3 regions of the Pararhizobium qamdonense genome follow, and region 1 is predicted to be linked to each of the others. Evidence: predicted binding sites of a transcription regulator. Region 1 holds the regulator's gene; each other region holds the start of a gene.

Evidence for each region. The regulator HrcA, encoded in region 1, represses chaperone genes, less so after heat shock. The targets are predictions, from matches to a motif close to GTTAGCACTCNCNNNNNGNGAGTGCTAAC.
Region 2: a site for HrcA is predicted at 3,494-3,522, ahead of groES (co-chaperone GroES). Genes of this name have one in related genera too.
Region 3: a site for HrcA is predicted at 3,613-3,641, ahead of groES (co-chaperone GroES). Genes of this name have one in related genera too.

Annotation. Positions count from the first base shown of each region.
Region 1 covers NZ_CP119566.1:4,266,451-4,271,404, reverse strand. Annotated here, with positions in the region: gene rdgB (RdgB/HAM1 family non-canonical purine NTP pyrophosphatase) at 1-609, opposite strand, end outside; gene PYR65_RS20840 (VOC family protein) at 650-1,069, opposite strand; gene rph (ribonuclease PH) at 1,210-1,929, opposite strand; gene hrcA (heat-inducible transcriptional repressor HrcA) at 2,140-3,198, shown strand; gene grpE (nucleotide exchange factor GrpE) at 3,314-3,928, shown strand; gene PYR65_RS20820 (D-arabinono-1,4-lactone oxidase) at 4,057-4,954, opposite strand, start outside.
Region 2 covers NZ_CP119566.1:3,736,726-3,741,679, reverse strand. Annotated here, with positions in the region: gene PYR65_RS18365 (NAD(P)/FAD-dependent oxidoreductase) at 1-381, shown strand, start outside; gene PYR65_RS18360 (hypothetical protein) at 397-846, opposite strand; gene groL (chaperonin GroEL) at 1,429-3,072, opposite strand; gene groES (co-chaperone GroES) at 3,139-3,435, opposite strand; gene chrA (chromate efflux transporter) at 3,605-4,954, shown strand, end outside.
Region 3 covers NZ_CP119567.1:506,243-511,196, forward strand. Annotated here, with positions in the region: gene PYR65_RS23595 (glycerol-3-phosphate dehydrogenase/oxidase) at 1-1,459, shown strand, start outside; gene groL (chaperonin GroEL) at 1,574-3,199, opposite strand; gene groES (co-chaperone GroES) at 3,267-3,563, opposite strand; gene PYR65_RS23610 (hypothetical protein) at 4,183-4,407, shown strand; gene PYR65_RS23615 (ABC transporter permease) at 4,469-4,954, opposite strand, start outside.

The DNA of each region.
Region 1 (4,954 bases):
CGCGCGCGCCCGGTGCGACAGCGCCTCGGCATCGCCCGGCTTCCAGCCATGCTTTTCCTCGGCACTCATTTCGCCGAATGTGGTGTCGTAGCCGAGCGGTTGGAAGACCGGGTCGTAACCAAATCCCTGGCTGCCACGCGGCGGCCAGACGATATGGCCTTCCACCTCGCCCCGGAACAGCTCGACATGGCCATCCGGCCAGGCCAGGCAGAGCACCGAGACGAAGCGGCCGGTGCGCCGGTCAAAGGCAGTGGCGCCGGCGTCCTGGATGGCGGTCTCGACCTTTTCCATCGCCATGGCAAAATCCCGCGTGCCATCGGCGGTCTCGGCCCAGTTGGCGGTGTAGACGCCGGGATCGCCGTTCAGCGCATCGACGACAAGGCCGGAATCGTCCGAAAGGGCAGGCAGGCCGGAGGCTTTCGCCGAGGCCAGCGCCTTGATCGTGGCGTTTTCCTCGAAGGTGGTGCCGGTCTCGTCCGGCTCGACGAAGTTGAGATCGGCCGCCGACTTGGCTTCAAAGCCCATCGGGCCGATCAGATCGCGGATTTCGCGGATCTTGCCGGCATTGTGGCTGGCAACGATCAGGGTCTTGTCTTCAAGCTTGCGCATCTGCGTCTTTCTCAATCCGGCGGGCTTTTGCCCATTCGTGTCAGTCGATATTCCAAAGGCTGGCCTCGGCGCATTCCAGACTGTTTCCGGCGGGGTCGCGGAAATAGAAGGACCGCGCGCCCGATGGCCAGAGCACTTCGGTTTCGATCGCGATATCAGCGGTCTTCAGTTTGTCTTCCCAGGCCTGAAGCTTGCCCTTCTGCACCCGCAGGCACATATGGCCGTTGCCTCGCGTTCCATGCGGCGGAACCTGCAGTCCCTCTGCCGGCGGCGGCTTGACCGTCTCTGCCGGGTTGAAGATCAAAAGGACGCCGGGTCCGCAGCGGAAGAAGATATGCCGGTTGCCGGCGCGGCTGATTTTTTCAAGGCCGAGAACGGAGCCGTAAAACGCCTCCGCCGCATCGAGATCATCCACATAAAGTGCTGTTTCCAGAATGCCTTCAAACGTCAGCTTATCCATGCGAATTGCCCCTCACCCTAGCCCTTTCCGCGCTTGCGGGGAGAGGGGACGCCAGAGATTGCCGTCCGGTCCTTCTCCCCGTTAGGACAGGGAGAACGTGCCCGATAGGGCGGATGAGGGGCATTGTCCGCATGAACGCCTCAGCCCCCGATGGCCTGCTTCTGCATGGTGACCAGTTCTGAAATGCCGTTCTTGGCAAGGCCGAGCAGCGTGCCGAATTCTTCCTCCGAGAACGGCTTGCCTTCGGCCGTGCCCTGGATCTCCACGATGCCGCCCGAGCCGGTCATGACGAAATTGGCGTCGGTTTCCGCTGCCGAGTCCTCCAGATAATCGAGGTCGATCACGGGCTGGTTGGCAAAGATGCCGCAGGAGATCGCGGCGATATGGTCCTTCAGGACTTTCTCGACCTTGATCATGTTGCGGGCTTCCATCCAGGCGAGGCAATCGCGCAGCGCAATCCACGCGCCGGTGATGGAAGCGGTCCGGGTGCCGCCATCCGCCTGGATGACGTCGCAGTCGATCGAAATCTGGCGTTCGCCGAGTTCCTTCAGATCGACGACGGCGCGCAGCGAACGGCCGATCAGGCGCTGGATTTCCTGGGTGCGGCCGCTCTGCTTGCCGGATGCCGCCTCGCGCTTCATGCGCTCGCCGGTAGCGCGCGGCAGCATGCCGTATTCGGCGGTGACCCAACCCTTGCCGCTGTTGCGCAGCCATGGCGGCGTCTTTTCCTCCAGGCTCGCCGTGACCAGCACATGCGTGTCGCCGAACTTCACCAGGCACGATCCTTCTGCATGTTTGGAAACATTGCGCTCGAAGGAAACCTTGCGCATCTGGTCGGTTTTTCTGCCGGAAGGCCGCATCATGAACTCCTGTGATGTTTGTCAGCCTTCTAACCTATGTTGCGATGAAGGGAAATCATTTGCGCCAAAAGAGTGGCGGAGAGCCAAAAGCCGCTGTACGGCGGGCATTCCAGCCAATTTCTCTTTTGCTATCCGGGCTGGGATCACTATATTTCAATTGTCTTCAACAACATGGGTTCCCGCGTTCGAATGGTCCTGGATAAATCTGCAATGCGGGAAAGGCTTTCGGCGCTCGACGAGCGGTCGGGCGAAATTTTCCGTCGCATCGTGGAAAGCTATCTGGAAAGCGGTGAGCCGCTGGGGTCGCGCAGCCTGTCGCGCATCCTGCCAATGTCGCTGTCGCCGGCCTCCGTCCGCAACGTCATGAGCGACCTCGAAGAGCTCGGCCTCATCTATTCGCCGCATATCAGCGCCGGCCGCCTGCCGACGCAGAACGGTCTGCGCTTTTTCGTCGATGCCTTCATGCAGGTCGGCGATCTCTCCGCCGAGGATCGCGCCTCGATCGACCGGCATGTGCGCCGCGCCGATCGCGACCAGCCGGTCGAGACCTTGCTGAACGATGCCAGCCAGATGCTGTCGGGCATGTCGCGCGGGGCAGGGCTGGTGATCACCGCCAAGAATGATCCGGTGCTGCGGCATGTCGAGTTCGTGCGGCTGGCGCCCACCAAGGCGCTGGCGGTGCTTGTCGGCGAGCATGACCAGGTCGAAAACCGCATCATCGAGCTTCCGGCCGGCGTCACCAGCTCGCAGCTGACCGAAGCCGCCAATTTTCTGAACGCCCATCTCGCCGGGCAGACCCTGCCCGAGGTGCGCGGCCAGCTGGAAAAAGTCAAGGAAACCGTCCGGCGCGAACTCGATACGCTGAGCCAGGATCTGGTCGAGCGCGGGCTTGCCATCTGGTCGGGCAGCGAGGCGGATGACAAGCCGACGCAGCTGATCGTGCGCGGCCGCGCCAATCTTCTCGAAGGGCTGGCGGGTGCCGAGGATGTCGACCGGTTGCGCATGCTGTTTGATGATCTGGAAAAGAAGGACAGCCTGATCGAAATCCTCAATCTGGCCGAGAGCGGGCCGGGGGTGCGGATCTTTATCGGGTCGGAAAACAAGCTGTTTTCGCTGTCGGGCTCGTCGCTGATCGTCGCGCCCTACAGGGACGGCGACGACAAGATCGTCGGCGCCGTCGGGGTCATCGGCCCGACGCGGCTGAATTATTCGCGCATTGTGCCGATGGTGGACTATACTGCGCAATTGATGTCGCGTTTGTCGCGCTAACCGGCGCTGGATCGGCCGGTTTTTCCGGCAGCTTTCGATTGTACCCTTGATTTTTCGGCTTCAAAGCTCGATATCGAGACCAAATCCTAGACATGTTGACAGTGCGGAGACCGTCATGACCGACGATATGAACAAACACGGTGCGGAAGCGAACGCGGACGAAGCAGCTGCCGCCTATGCGGAAGCTGCCGATGAGCAGGTCGATGCTGCCGTTTCCGAGCCGGATCCTTTGGAGCTTGCCAAGGCTGAAGCGGCCGATATGCGCGACCGCTACCTGCGCCTGGCTGCGGAAATGGACAATCTGCGCCGCCGCACCGCCCGCGACGTCAAGGATGCCAAGTCCTATTCCGTCGCCGGCTTTGCCCGCGATATGCTTGCCGTTTCCGACAACCTGCGCCGCGCGCTCGATGCCATTCCGACGGAAGCCCGCGAATCCGGCGATGCCGGCTTCAACGCGCTGATCGAAGGCGTGGAGATGACCGAACGGGCCATGCTGTCGGCGCTGGAGCGCCACGGCGTCCAGAAGCTGGAGCCCGTCGGCCAGAAGTTCGACCCGAACTTCCACCAGGCGATGTTCGAAGTCCCGAACACGGAAGTGCCCAACAACACCGTCGTCCAGGTCGTTCAGGCCGGCTACACCATCGGCGAACGCGTCCTGCGCCCCGCCATGGTCGGCGTCGCCAAGGGCGGCCCGAAGATCGTTGCGGCGGAAGAAACACCGGCGGTTTGATCTTTACCCTCCCCTTGAGGGGGAGGGTCGGCACGTGAGTGCCGGGGTGGGGTGACGCTTCACGCGTCCCTGACGGTCACCCCCACCCGCCGCTTCGCGGCGACCTCCCCCCTCAAGGGGGAGGTGGGTTACCCAAACAACTGCTTCAGATGATCGTTCAGGAACCGCCCTTCCGGATCGAGCCTGTTGCGCAGCGCCTTGAAATCCCCGGCGCGCGGATAGAGCGCGTCCACGTCCCCGTTGCCTAGGAAATGCAGCTTGCCCCAATGCGGGCGGGAGCCGAATTGGCGCAGGATATCATCGACATCCTTCAGGTAGTTCCAATAGTCGGTGCCCGGCTGGCCGGAGACCGAGAGCGTGATCGAATCCTGCTCGAAGAACGGGCTGATCCAGCCGCCGTCGCCGGCGGTGAAGCGGTATTCGATGGGATAGATGCAGGTCGGGTGTTTCTCCAGCATCAGCTTGCGCACTTCGGTGCAGGCCTGCTTGCCGTATTGAACCGGCACGGCATATTCCAGCTCGTGGAAATTCGGCACATATTCGATCGGGTAGATTTCCGAGGAATAGGCGATCTTCTCGAACGCGCTTTCCATCGGCGGCGCATCGGTGATGTCGATCGTCTTCATTTCGCAGACATCGGACAGGCTCGCCGTGGTCGAGACGGAGGATGTATCCGGCAGGCAGTAGCAATGGCGGCTTTCCGGCACCGGGCACCAGAAGAAGCCAAAATGCCGGTGGTTGGCAGCCAGTTCGTCGTGTTGCTCCATGCATTCGTCGAAGGTGCAGCGCCACAGTTTTTCATGCAGATTATAGCTGTCCATCACCTGCAGGGTGATTTCGGAGATGACACCGAGCATGCCGATGGAAACGCGGGCGGCGTTCAGCATGTCCGGTTCGCTGTCGTCGATGGCGAGAATGCTGCCATCCGGCTGCACCAGCCGCATCCCGACGATCTGCGAGGCCATGTTGCCAAGCGTAAGCCCGGTGCCGTGCGTTCCGGTGGTGAGTGCGCCCGCCAGCGCCTGG
Region 2 (4,954 bases), 530 kb from region 1:
GCCGTGTTGCCGTGGAAGGACATGCGCATCCGGCTGGAATCGGTGCAGAACGCCGTCGATCAGGCCGAGGCCGTGGCGGCTCTGCTCGCCGGTGGAGAAGCGCCCTATGATCCAAAACCCTGGTTCTGGTCGGATCAGTATGACGTCAAGCTGCAGATCGCCGGTTTCGGCCACGGGCATGACGAGACGGTGGTGCGCAAGGGACAGCGCGAGGGCAGTGTTTCCGTCTGGTATTTCACGGCCGGCAATCTGGTTGCCGTCGATGCGCTCAACGATGCTAAGGCTTATGTCACCGGCAAGAAGTTGCTCGACCTCGGCCTCACGCCCGACCGCGCCCGTCTGGAAGATCCCCAGACAGATTTGAAGACGCTGCTGCCGTAGCAGCCGGCGATTGTCCTATTGATGGCGGGTGAAAACATGTCTGCGCGCTTCCAGCTGGAAGCGTGGAAAGAAGAACACGCCGGTGATCGCGCCGGAATAGCGCTGTTCCAGCCCGGTGGATTCGCCGATGCAGAAAACCGGCTGTTTCTGGCCGGATGAGAGAATGATCGTCGTCGAAAAGCAGAAGGACGAGGAGGTCGTCGCCGCCTGTTCGAACAGCGCCAGAACATGATTGCGGTCGGCGCTGTCATAGCAGCGCACCAGATTGAGCAGGCCGCATTCCGAATGGCTGAGGCCGTGCATGGCAGCAGCGCTGTCGCCGAGACGAAAGAGCCCGTTCGATAGATCACCCGACCAGGCTTCGGAGAAGCAGAATTGACCGAGCGCTTCCAGCCCGCTTTCGCCATGCGCAAAGGACTCCGCGCCCGGCGGCTGTGACAGACCTGTTCTTGCAATTTTAAACAAGGCAGGCCCCGGAATATTCACAAAATCCGAAATTCATTCGTCTCTTCCCATAAAGGGTTTTCAAGAAACAATTTCCAGTTTGCAGCATAACCAAACGGCAATTTCAGTAGAAATCCGGGGCAGGCCTGCGACAGAAAAAGGAAAGCTCAACTTTAAGGTCCTGCCAGGGTGCAGCAAGACAAAACAAATTGTACGCGAGGAAAATCTATAGGCTTTGCGGTCTGGGATCAAAGGAATGTTGGGTAAACAGTTAATACGGAAAAATTGATATAGTGTGTCTTCAATTCTTCCGGTCTTTTAGACCCCTCGTGACTCTGTGGTTCACTTGGTGCGCTGTTATAATTGCTTTTTCAGCCGCTTCAATGGGCTTGTGACAAATATTTTGCAGTCCGGGAGAAAGATTAGAGATTGCAGCTATGATCCCCGGTTCAATCAGAAAATGATCGGGGAATGGGGAGCGATCAGAGGATGAGGCTGGGTCTTTGCCACCATTACGCGCCCAAAAAAAAGGGCGAACCTTGCGGCTCGCCCTTTCCCGTTCCGGATGTCCGGAAGATGGCTTCGTAACAGGCTGACGCCTGATTACATCATGCCGCCCATGCCACCCATGCCGCCCATGTCAGGCATGCCGCCGCCAGCCGATTCCTTCTTCGGCAGTTCGGCAATCATGGCTTCCGTGGTGATCAGCAGCGAAGCAACCGAAGCTGCATTCTGCAGGGCTGTGCGGACAACCTTGACCGGATCGACGATACCCATGGCGATCATGTCGCCGAATTCGCCGGTCTGGGCATTGTAGCCGAAGTTGTCGGTGTTGCTTTCGAGGATCTTGCCAACGATGATCGAACCTTCATCGCCTGCGTTTTCAGCGATCTGGCGAACCAGCGACTGAAGTGCCTTGCGGATGATGGAGATACCGGCGGTCTGATCGTCGTTTGCGCCCTTGAGGTCGAGAACGATCGAGGCACGCAGCAGAGCCGTACCACCACCAGGAACGATACCTTCCTGAACGGCAGCGCGCGTTGCGTTCAGCGCGTCGTCGATACGGTCCTTCTTTTCCTTCACTTCGATTTCGGTCGCACCGCCGACGCGGATGACGGCAACGCCGCCAGCGAGCTTGGCAAGACGTTCCTGCAGCTTTTCGCGGTCGTAATCGGATGTGGTTTCTTCGATCTGGCCCTTGATCTGAGCAACGCGGCCTTCGATTTCGGCCTTCTTGCCAGCGCCATCAACGATGGTGGTGTTTTCCTTGGAGATCGAAACCTTCTTCGCACGGCCGAGCATTTCGAGCGTGACGTTTTCCAGCTTGATGCCGATGTCTTCGGAGATAACCTGGCCACCGGTCAGGATCGCGATGTCTTCGAGCATGGCCTTGCGGCGATCGCCGAAGCCCGGAGCCTTGACGGCAGCGATCTTCAGGCCGCCACGCAGCTTGTTGACGACGAGCGTCGCAAGCGCTTCGCCTTCGACGTCTTCCGAGATGATCAGGAGCGGCTTGCCGGTCTGAACGACGGCTTCGAGAACCGGAAGCATGGCCTGCAGGTTGGAGAGCTTCTTCTCATGGAGAAGGATGTAAGCGTCTTCCAGCTCGGCAACCATCTTTTCTGGGTTGGTCACGAAGTAAGGCGAGAGATAGCCGCGGTCGAACTGCATGCCTTCGACGACTTCGAGTTCGGTTTCGGCAGTCTTGGCTTCTTCAACCGTGATGACGCCTTCATTGCCGACCTTCTGCATCGCTTCAGCGATGTACTGGCCGATTTCCTTTTCGCCATTGGCGGAGATCGTGCCGACCTGGGCCACTTCTTCCGAAGTGTTGATCTTCTTGGCCTTGGCAACGAGGTCCTTGACGATGGCTGCGACAGCGAGGTCGATGCCGCGCTTCAGGTCCATCGGGTTCATGCCGGCTGCAACGGCCTTGCCGCCTTCGCGAACGATGGCCTGGGCGAGAACGGTCGCCGTCGTCGTGCCGTCACCGGCGATGTCGTTGGTCTTCGAAGCAACTTCGCGGACCATCTGGGCGCCCATGTTTTCGAACTTGTCTTCGAGTTCGATTTCCTTGGCGACGGAAACGCCGTCCTTGGTGATGCGCGGTGCGCCGAAGGACTTGTCGATGATGACGTTACGGCCCTTCGGACCGAGCGTGACCTTCACTGCGTCTGCGAGGATGTCGACGCCGCGCAGCATCTTTTCGCGCGCGGTACGGCCGAACTTAATTTCTTTGGCTGCCATGTTAAAAACTCCCGGGCTGGTGCCCAATTGGTTTTATGGAAAGTAAACGGGTGGAAACCGGCTGGATCAGCCGATAATGCCCATGATGTCGGCTTCCTTCATGATCAGAAGGTCTTCGCCGTTGAGCTTGACTTCGGTGCCCGACCACTTGCCGAACAGAACGCGGTCGCCAGCCTTGACGTCGAGCGCGACGAGCGTGCCCTTGTCGTCACGGGTGCCGGTGCCGACGGCGACGATTTCGCCTTCCTGCGGCTTTTCCTTGGCGGTATCTGGAATGATGATGCCGCCCTTGGTCTTTGCTTCAGACTCGACACGGCGTACGACGACGCGGTCATGCAGTGGGCGGAAATTGGTGCTTGTCATTGTCTAATCCCTCGATCAAATGACTTCACGGATCGTCTTTGCGATCCGATGGATGGATGTTAGCACTCCTCTTGTCTGAGTGCTAGCGGCTTGGAGATAAGGACGGCCGCGAGATGAGTCAAGAACGGCCTATCGAAAATATTTCATCGATCATGGTTATCTGACCGGCATGCTCTTGCCCCAACAACACGACCTGAATGTGACACCCGCCCATCCGTCCTTCGCTGAGGCTGCAAAAGTCTGGGCGCGGATCGGTGTTTTGAGTTTCGGCGGCCCGGCAGGCCAGATCGCCCTGATGCACCGCGAACTGGTGGAGGAACGCCGCTGGATTTCGGAAAGCCGGTTTTTACATGCGCTGAATTTCTGCATGCTGTTGCCGGGGCCGGAAGCCCAGCAGCTCGCCACCTATATCGGCTGGCTGCTGCATGGCACGCGCGGCGGCATCGCCGCGGGACTGCTGTTTGTCCTTCCCGGCTTTTTCGTCATTCTCGGCCTGTCGTCGGCCTATGCGCTGTTTCAGCAGACGGACTGGCTGACCGGCCTGTTCTTCGGCCTGAAGGCGGCGGTGCTGGCCATCGTCATCGAGGCCGTCATCCGGGTCGGCCGCCGGGCGTTGAAAACGCGGTTCGCGCTCCTCGTGGCCGTGCTCGCCTTTGCCGCGCTGTTCTTTTTTAATCTGCCGTTTCCGCTTGTCGTCCTGGTTGCCGGCATCGCCGGATACGTCGCCACGCGCCTGCAGCCGGCAACGGGCGAAAAGGCCGTTGCGGCGGCGGCAAAACAGGCGCTTGCCGACCGTCCATCGGTCATCGACGGCAGTTTTCGCGGAGGTGCGGCAAGCTGGACGCGCACATTCCAGGTTCTCTCCACCTGGCTTCTCCTGTGGATCGCGCCATTCCTCGTCATCGGCGCAGCGTTCGGGTTCTCTACCGTCTACACCGATATCGGACTGTTCTTCTCGAAAATGGCGGTGGTCACCTTTGGCGGCGCCTATGCGGTGCTGGCCTATGTGGCGCAGCAGGCAGTGGAGACCTATCATTGGCTGAAACCCGGCGAATCGCTCGATGGCCTGGCGCTGGCAGAAACCACGCCCGGCCCGCTGGTGCTGGTTTTGTCCTTCGTCGGCTTCATGGCCGCGTTTCGCGCGCCGCTTGGTTTTGAGCCGCTGCTGTCGGGCATGCTCGGCGCGGCGCTGGCGACCTGGGTGACGTTTGTGCCGTGTTTCCTCTGGATCTTTCTCGGCGCCCCCTATGTCGAGACCCTGCGCAGCAACAGGGCGCTGTCGGGCGCGCTGTCGGCAATCTCGGCGGCAGTCACCGGCGTCATCCTCAATCTGGCCGTCTGGTTCGGCCTGCACGTGGTTTTTTCCGGCGTGGGGCGTTTGGAGATCGGCCCGGTTTCCATGCCGCTCCCCGTCTGGGACACGTTCCAGCCGGCGTCCTTTTGCCTCGCGCTTCTGGCTGCCGTGCTGTTGTTTTTCTTCAAGCGCGGCGTTGTGCTGACGCTCGCCATCTGCGCGGTT
Region 3 (4,954 bases), on a different replicon from region 1:
GCAATCGACGCTCGAGCGTAACCTGCTTTTGAAGAACGCCCCCCACTATGTCAGCCCGCTGCCGACGCTGATCCCGATCTTTTCCTGGTTCAACGGCATAAGTGCCGCCTTGCGCACATTGTTCGGCTCGACCAGCGCACCGCGCAGCCGTGGCGCTGTTCTCGTCAAGATCGGTTTGGCCCTCTACGATTTCTACGGCTCGCGCGACCGTGTCATGCCGCGCCACCGGCTGGTTGGGCGCAACCGCGCGCTGCGGGAAATGCCGGTCCTGACCAAATCGATCGTGGCCGCAGGAACCTATTACGACGCCAAAATCAGCCATCCCGAGCGGCTCGTTCTTGAGTTGATTGGCGATGGGCTGACGGCCAGCACACCATCTGCGGCGGCCAATTACGCCACGCTGATCTCGGCCTCCAATGGTATCCTGACGTTCCGGACCGAAAAGCACGGTACACTTTCGGTGCGGCCGAAACTGGTCGTCAACGGCGCGGGCCCATGGATCGACGATGTGAATGCTGCACTCGGTGCGCCCTCCAAAATGATCGGCGGCACCAAGGGATCGCATATTCTTCTGAAGAACGACGAACTGGTGCGTCATCTCGCCGGCCGCATGGTCTATTTCGAGGCCGATGATGGCCGCATCTGCCTGGTGTTCGACTATCTCGGCCGCGCGCTTGTCGGATCGACCGATACCAAGGCTGACAATCCCGATACGGTTCGCTGCGAGCAGGATGAAGTCGAGTATTTCCTGGCGAGTGTGCGTGCGCTGATGCCGGGCGTCAAAGTCGATCGCGACCAGATCGTCTATGCCTATAGCGGCATACGCCCCCTGCCCGCCTCTGACGCGTCGATCGCCGGCCTCATCAGCCGCGACCACTCGGCGCCGGTGACCGAGCCGGATCAAACACGGCCGTTCGCGATCATATCGCTGATCGGCGGCAAATGGACCACCTTCCGGGGCTTTGCGGAGGAAGTTGCCGATACAGTGCTGAAGCGGCTCGGCCGCACCCGCGCCGTCAGCACCCGCTCGATGCCGATCGGTGGCGGCAGGGATTTTCCAGCGGATGCAAAAGCGAGGTCGCAATGGCTGGCGCAGGCATCGGCCTCTTGCGCAATCGATCTGCCGCGGATCGACACGCTTTTGACCCGTTACGGCACGCGGGCGCTTCAGGTTGCACAGCACCAAAGCGACTGGAGCGATGCCGACCGGCTGCCGGATTCGCATGACTATGGCCTGGCGGAAATCGACTATATCGTGCGCCATGAGTGTGTCGAACATCTGGCTGATGTCGTGATGCGCCGCACCACCCTTGCCGTCACCGGCTCCCTGACACGACGGGATCTCCATGCCATCGCCCCCGTTATCGCGAAGGCGCGGGGTTGGAGCAGTGAGCGCACCGATGCGGAAATTGAAGCGACCGCCACGCAACTCAAGGCCAGAAATCTGATGCGTCTATAGAGGATTGGGATCCTCGCCGTGTCGCCACGGACATAACCAAGGAGTCACAAAGAGGGGCCCGGTTGCCGGACCCCTCCTGATTTCTGCTGCAGGCATTTTCGAAACGAAAATGCGTTACATCATGCCGCCCATGTCAGGCATGCCGCCGCCAGCCGATTCTTTCTTCGGCAGTTCGGCAATCATGGCTTCCGTGGTGATCAGGAGAGAAGCAACCGAAGCCGCGTTCTGCAGGGCTGTGCGGACAACCTTGACCGGATCGACGATACCCATGGTGATCATATCGCCGAATTCGCCGGTCTGGGCATTATAGCCGTAGTTGTCGGTGTCGCTTTCAAGGATCTTGCCGACGATGATCGAACCTTCGTCACCCGCGTTTTCAGCGATCTGGCGAACCAGCGACTGAAGTGCCTTGCGCACGATATTGATGCCGGCGGTCTGATCGTCATTTTCGCCCTTGAGATCGAGAACGATCGAGGCGCGCAGGAGTGCTGTACCGCCGCCGGGCACGATGCCCTCTTCGACCGCAGCGCGCGTAGCGTTCAGCGCGTCGTCGATACGGTCCTTCTTTTCCTTCACTTCGATCTCGGTCGCACCGCCGACACGGATGACGGCAACACCGCCGGAAAGCTTGGCAAGCCGTTCCTGCAGCTTTTCCTTGTCATAGTCGGATGTGGTTTCCTCGATCTGTGCCCTGATCTGCGCCACGCGGCCATCGATCTCGGCCTTCTGGCCTGCCCCATCGACCAGGATTGTATTTTCCTTGGTAATGGTGACCTTCTTGACGCGGCCGAGCATGTCGAGCGTGACATTTTCCAGCTTGATGCCGATATCCTCGGACACGACCTGACCTGCGGTCAAAACCGCGATGTCCTCCAGCATGGCCTTGCGGCGATCGCCGAAGCCCGGAGCCTTGACGGCAGCAATCTTCAGGCCGCCACGCAGCTTGTTGACGACGAGCGTCGCAAGCGCTTCGCCTTCGACATCTTCCGAGATGATCAGCAACGGCTTGCCGGTCTGCACGACGGCTTCCAGCACAGGCAAAAGTGCCTGCAAATTGGAAAGCTTCTTTTCATGCAGCAAGACATAGGCATCTTCGAGTTCAGCCACCATCTTTTCAGGATTGGTCACGAAATACGGGCTGAGATAGCCGCGGTCGAACTGCATGCCTTCGACGACTTCCAGCTCGGTTTCGGCAGTCTTGGCCTCTTCAACCGTGATGACGCCTTCATTGCCGACCTTCTGCATGGCATCGGCAATATATTGGCCGATTTCGGTTTCGCCATTGGCGGAGATCGTGCCGACCTGGGCCACTTCCTCGGACGTGCTGATCTTCTTGGCCTTGGCCACCAGCCCCTTGACCACTTCCGTTACGGCCAGATCGATGCCGCGCTTCAGGTCCATCGGGTTCATGCCGGCAGCAACCGCCTTGGTGCCTTCGCGAACGATGGCCTGGGCGAGCACGGTCGCCGTCGTCGTGCCGTCGCCGGCGATGTCATTGGTTTTCGAGGCCACTTCGCGCACCATCTGCGCGCCCATGTTTTCGAACTTGTCTTCGATCTCGATTTCCTTGGCGACCGTTACACCATCCTTGGTGATGCGCGGCGCGCCATAGGATTTATCGATGATGACGTTGCGGCCCTTGGGGCCGAGCGTGACCTTGACGGCGTCCGCAAGAATATCGACGCCGCGCAGCAGCTTTTCGCGCGCGTCACGGCCGAATTTGATTTGTTTGGCAGCCATAGAAAGAACTCCCGGGCGCATCGCCCAATGGTCTTCATGAAAGGGAAATGGATGGGCGAGGCTGAGATCAGCCGATAACACCCATGATGTCGGCTTCCTTCATGATCAGAAGGTCTTCGCCGTTGAGCTTGACTTCGGTGCCCGACCACTTGCCGAACAGGATGCGGTCGCCGGCCTTGACGTCGAGCGCGATGATCTTGCCGGCCTCGTCACGGGTGCCGGTGCCAACGGCGACGATCTCGCCTTCCTGCGGCTTTTCCTTGGCGGTATCCGGAATGATAATGCCGCCCTTGGTCTTTGCTTCGGCTTCGATACGGCGCACGACGACGCGGTCGTACAGCGGACGAAAATTGGTATCAGCCATGTCTATATTCCTTTTGGGCGCAGCCGGATGGCGTTTCCCCTGCGGGATGAATAGCACTCTCCATTTGGGAGTGCCAGCATTCAATGCTCCCGCTGCCAAGAATTACAATTCCTGTGTGCTCGAATAATTAAAACATAAATCCGGTTTTCTGTGCTAAAGGATCGAATATCCGATTTATCACGGGAGTCCGGCGATGAAATCACTCTTCGATTCCATTTACCAGTTTCAATATGTGCTTTTCTTCATTCGCTGGACGCTGACTTTGTCTTTGGTTCTCTGCGCCTATATCGCGTTTTCCAGTGCGTATTTCTAGCCGGACAGCGCGTTTCAACTTGGTTTTCATGACGAAAACACCAGCTCCCGACCTTCCGGAGCCAAGCCCCGAAAGACCAGAAACATGATCAAATTTCGCCCTAAGACTGAAGCCGAGCTGAAGCAGGAAGACGTTCCAGCGCCAGACAAGCCAGTCACCGTCAAGCCTGCAGATCCGAAGAAGCGCGCGAGCGACTGAAGACCTGGTCTCCCGTCAAAGGGCTGCAATGCTGGGCCGGGAAGCACCGCAGACACTCCACATCTATGACAGGCCCAGCGGCTTGGCATGCACCGAAAAGGAAATTTCATGAACGTTGATTTTGCCATTACCGGACGCTTTGTGCACGAGATCAAAGCGGTCCTTCAATCCGTGGGGATCAACGAAGGGACGGAGTATGATGCGGTGCCCTTCAGCCCCGCAAGCCGCGCAACCGGCCACCACACTTTTGCATTTCACAACAAGCAGGCCGCAACACAGGCTGCGGCAACATGGGAAGCGCATGTCAAGCAGCGCGTGCTCCTGCAGCGTTGATGGACCAATGCCGCCGGTGAAAACATCGGCAGAATGACGGGGTGTCAGGACAGCTCATCTGTCACCCCTTGGACTTTGGCGACACTGCCAGTGACAGGATCATGAACAGCGTTGCCAGCAGCATGAGAACGCCGGCGGCCGCCAGAATGGCCGGGGTCATCTGTTCGCGGATCATCGTGAACATTTCACGCGGCAGGGTGCGCTGACCGGGCCCCGCAACGAACAGTGTGACCACCACCTCATCCAGCGACGTGGCAAAGGCAAAGAGGCCGCCGGACATCATGCCGGGCGCGATGACCGGAAGCGTGATCCTGCGGAACGTCATTGCCGGGGTTGCACCAAGACTTGCGGCAGCCTGAAGCAGCCGCCGGTCGAAGGAGGCGAGTGCGGCACCAGTGGACACGACGACGAACGGCACTGCAAGTGTCGTGTGGGCGAGGATCAGCCCGGTCATTGTTCCCGTCAGCCCCATCCTTGCAAAGACGAAATAGATGCCGACGCCGATCACCACGGCAGGCAGGATCATTGGCGCGACCAGCAGGAATTC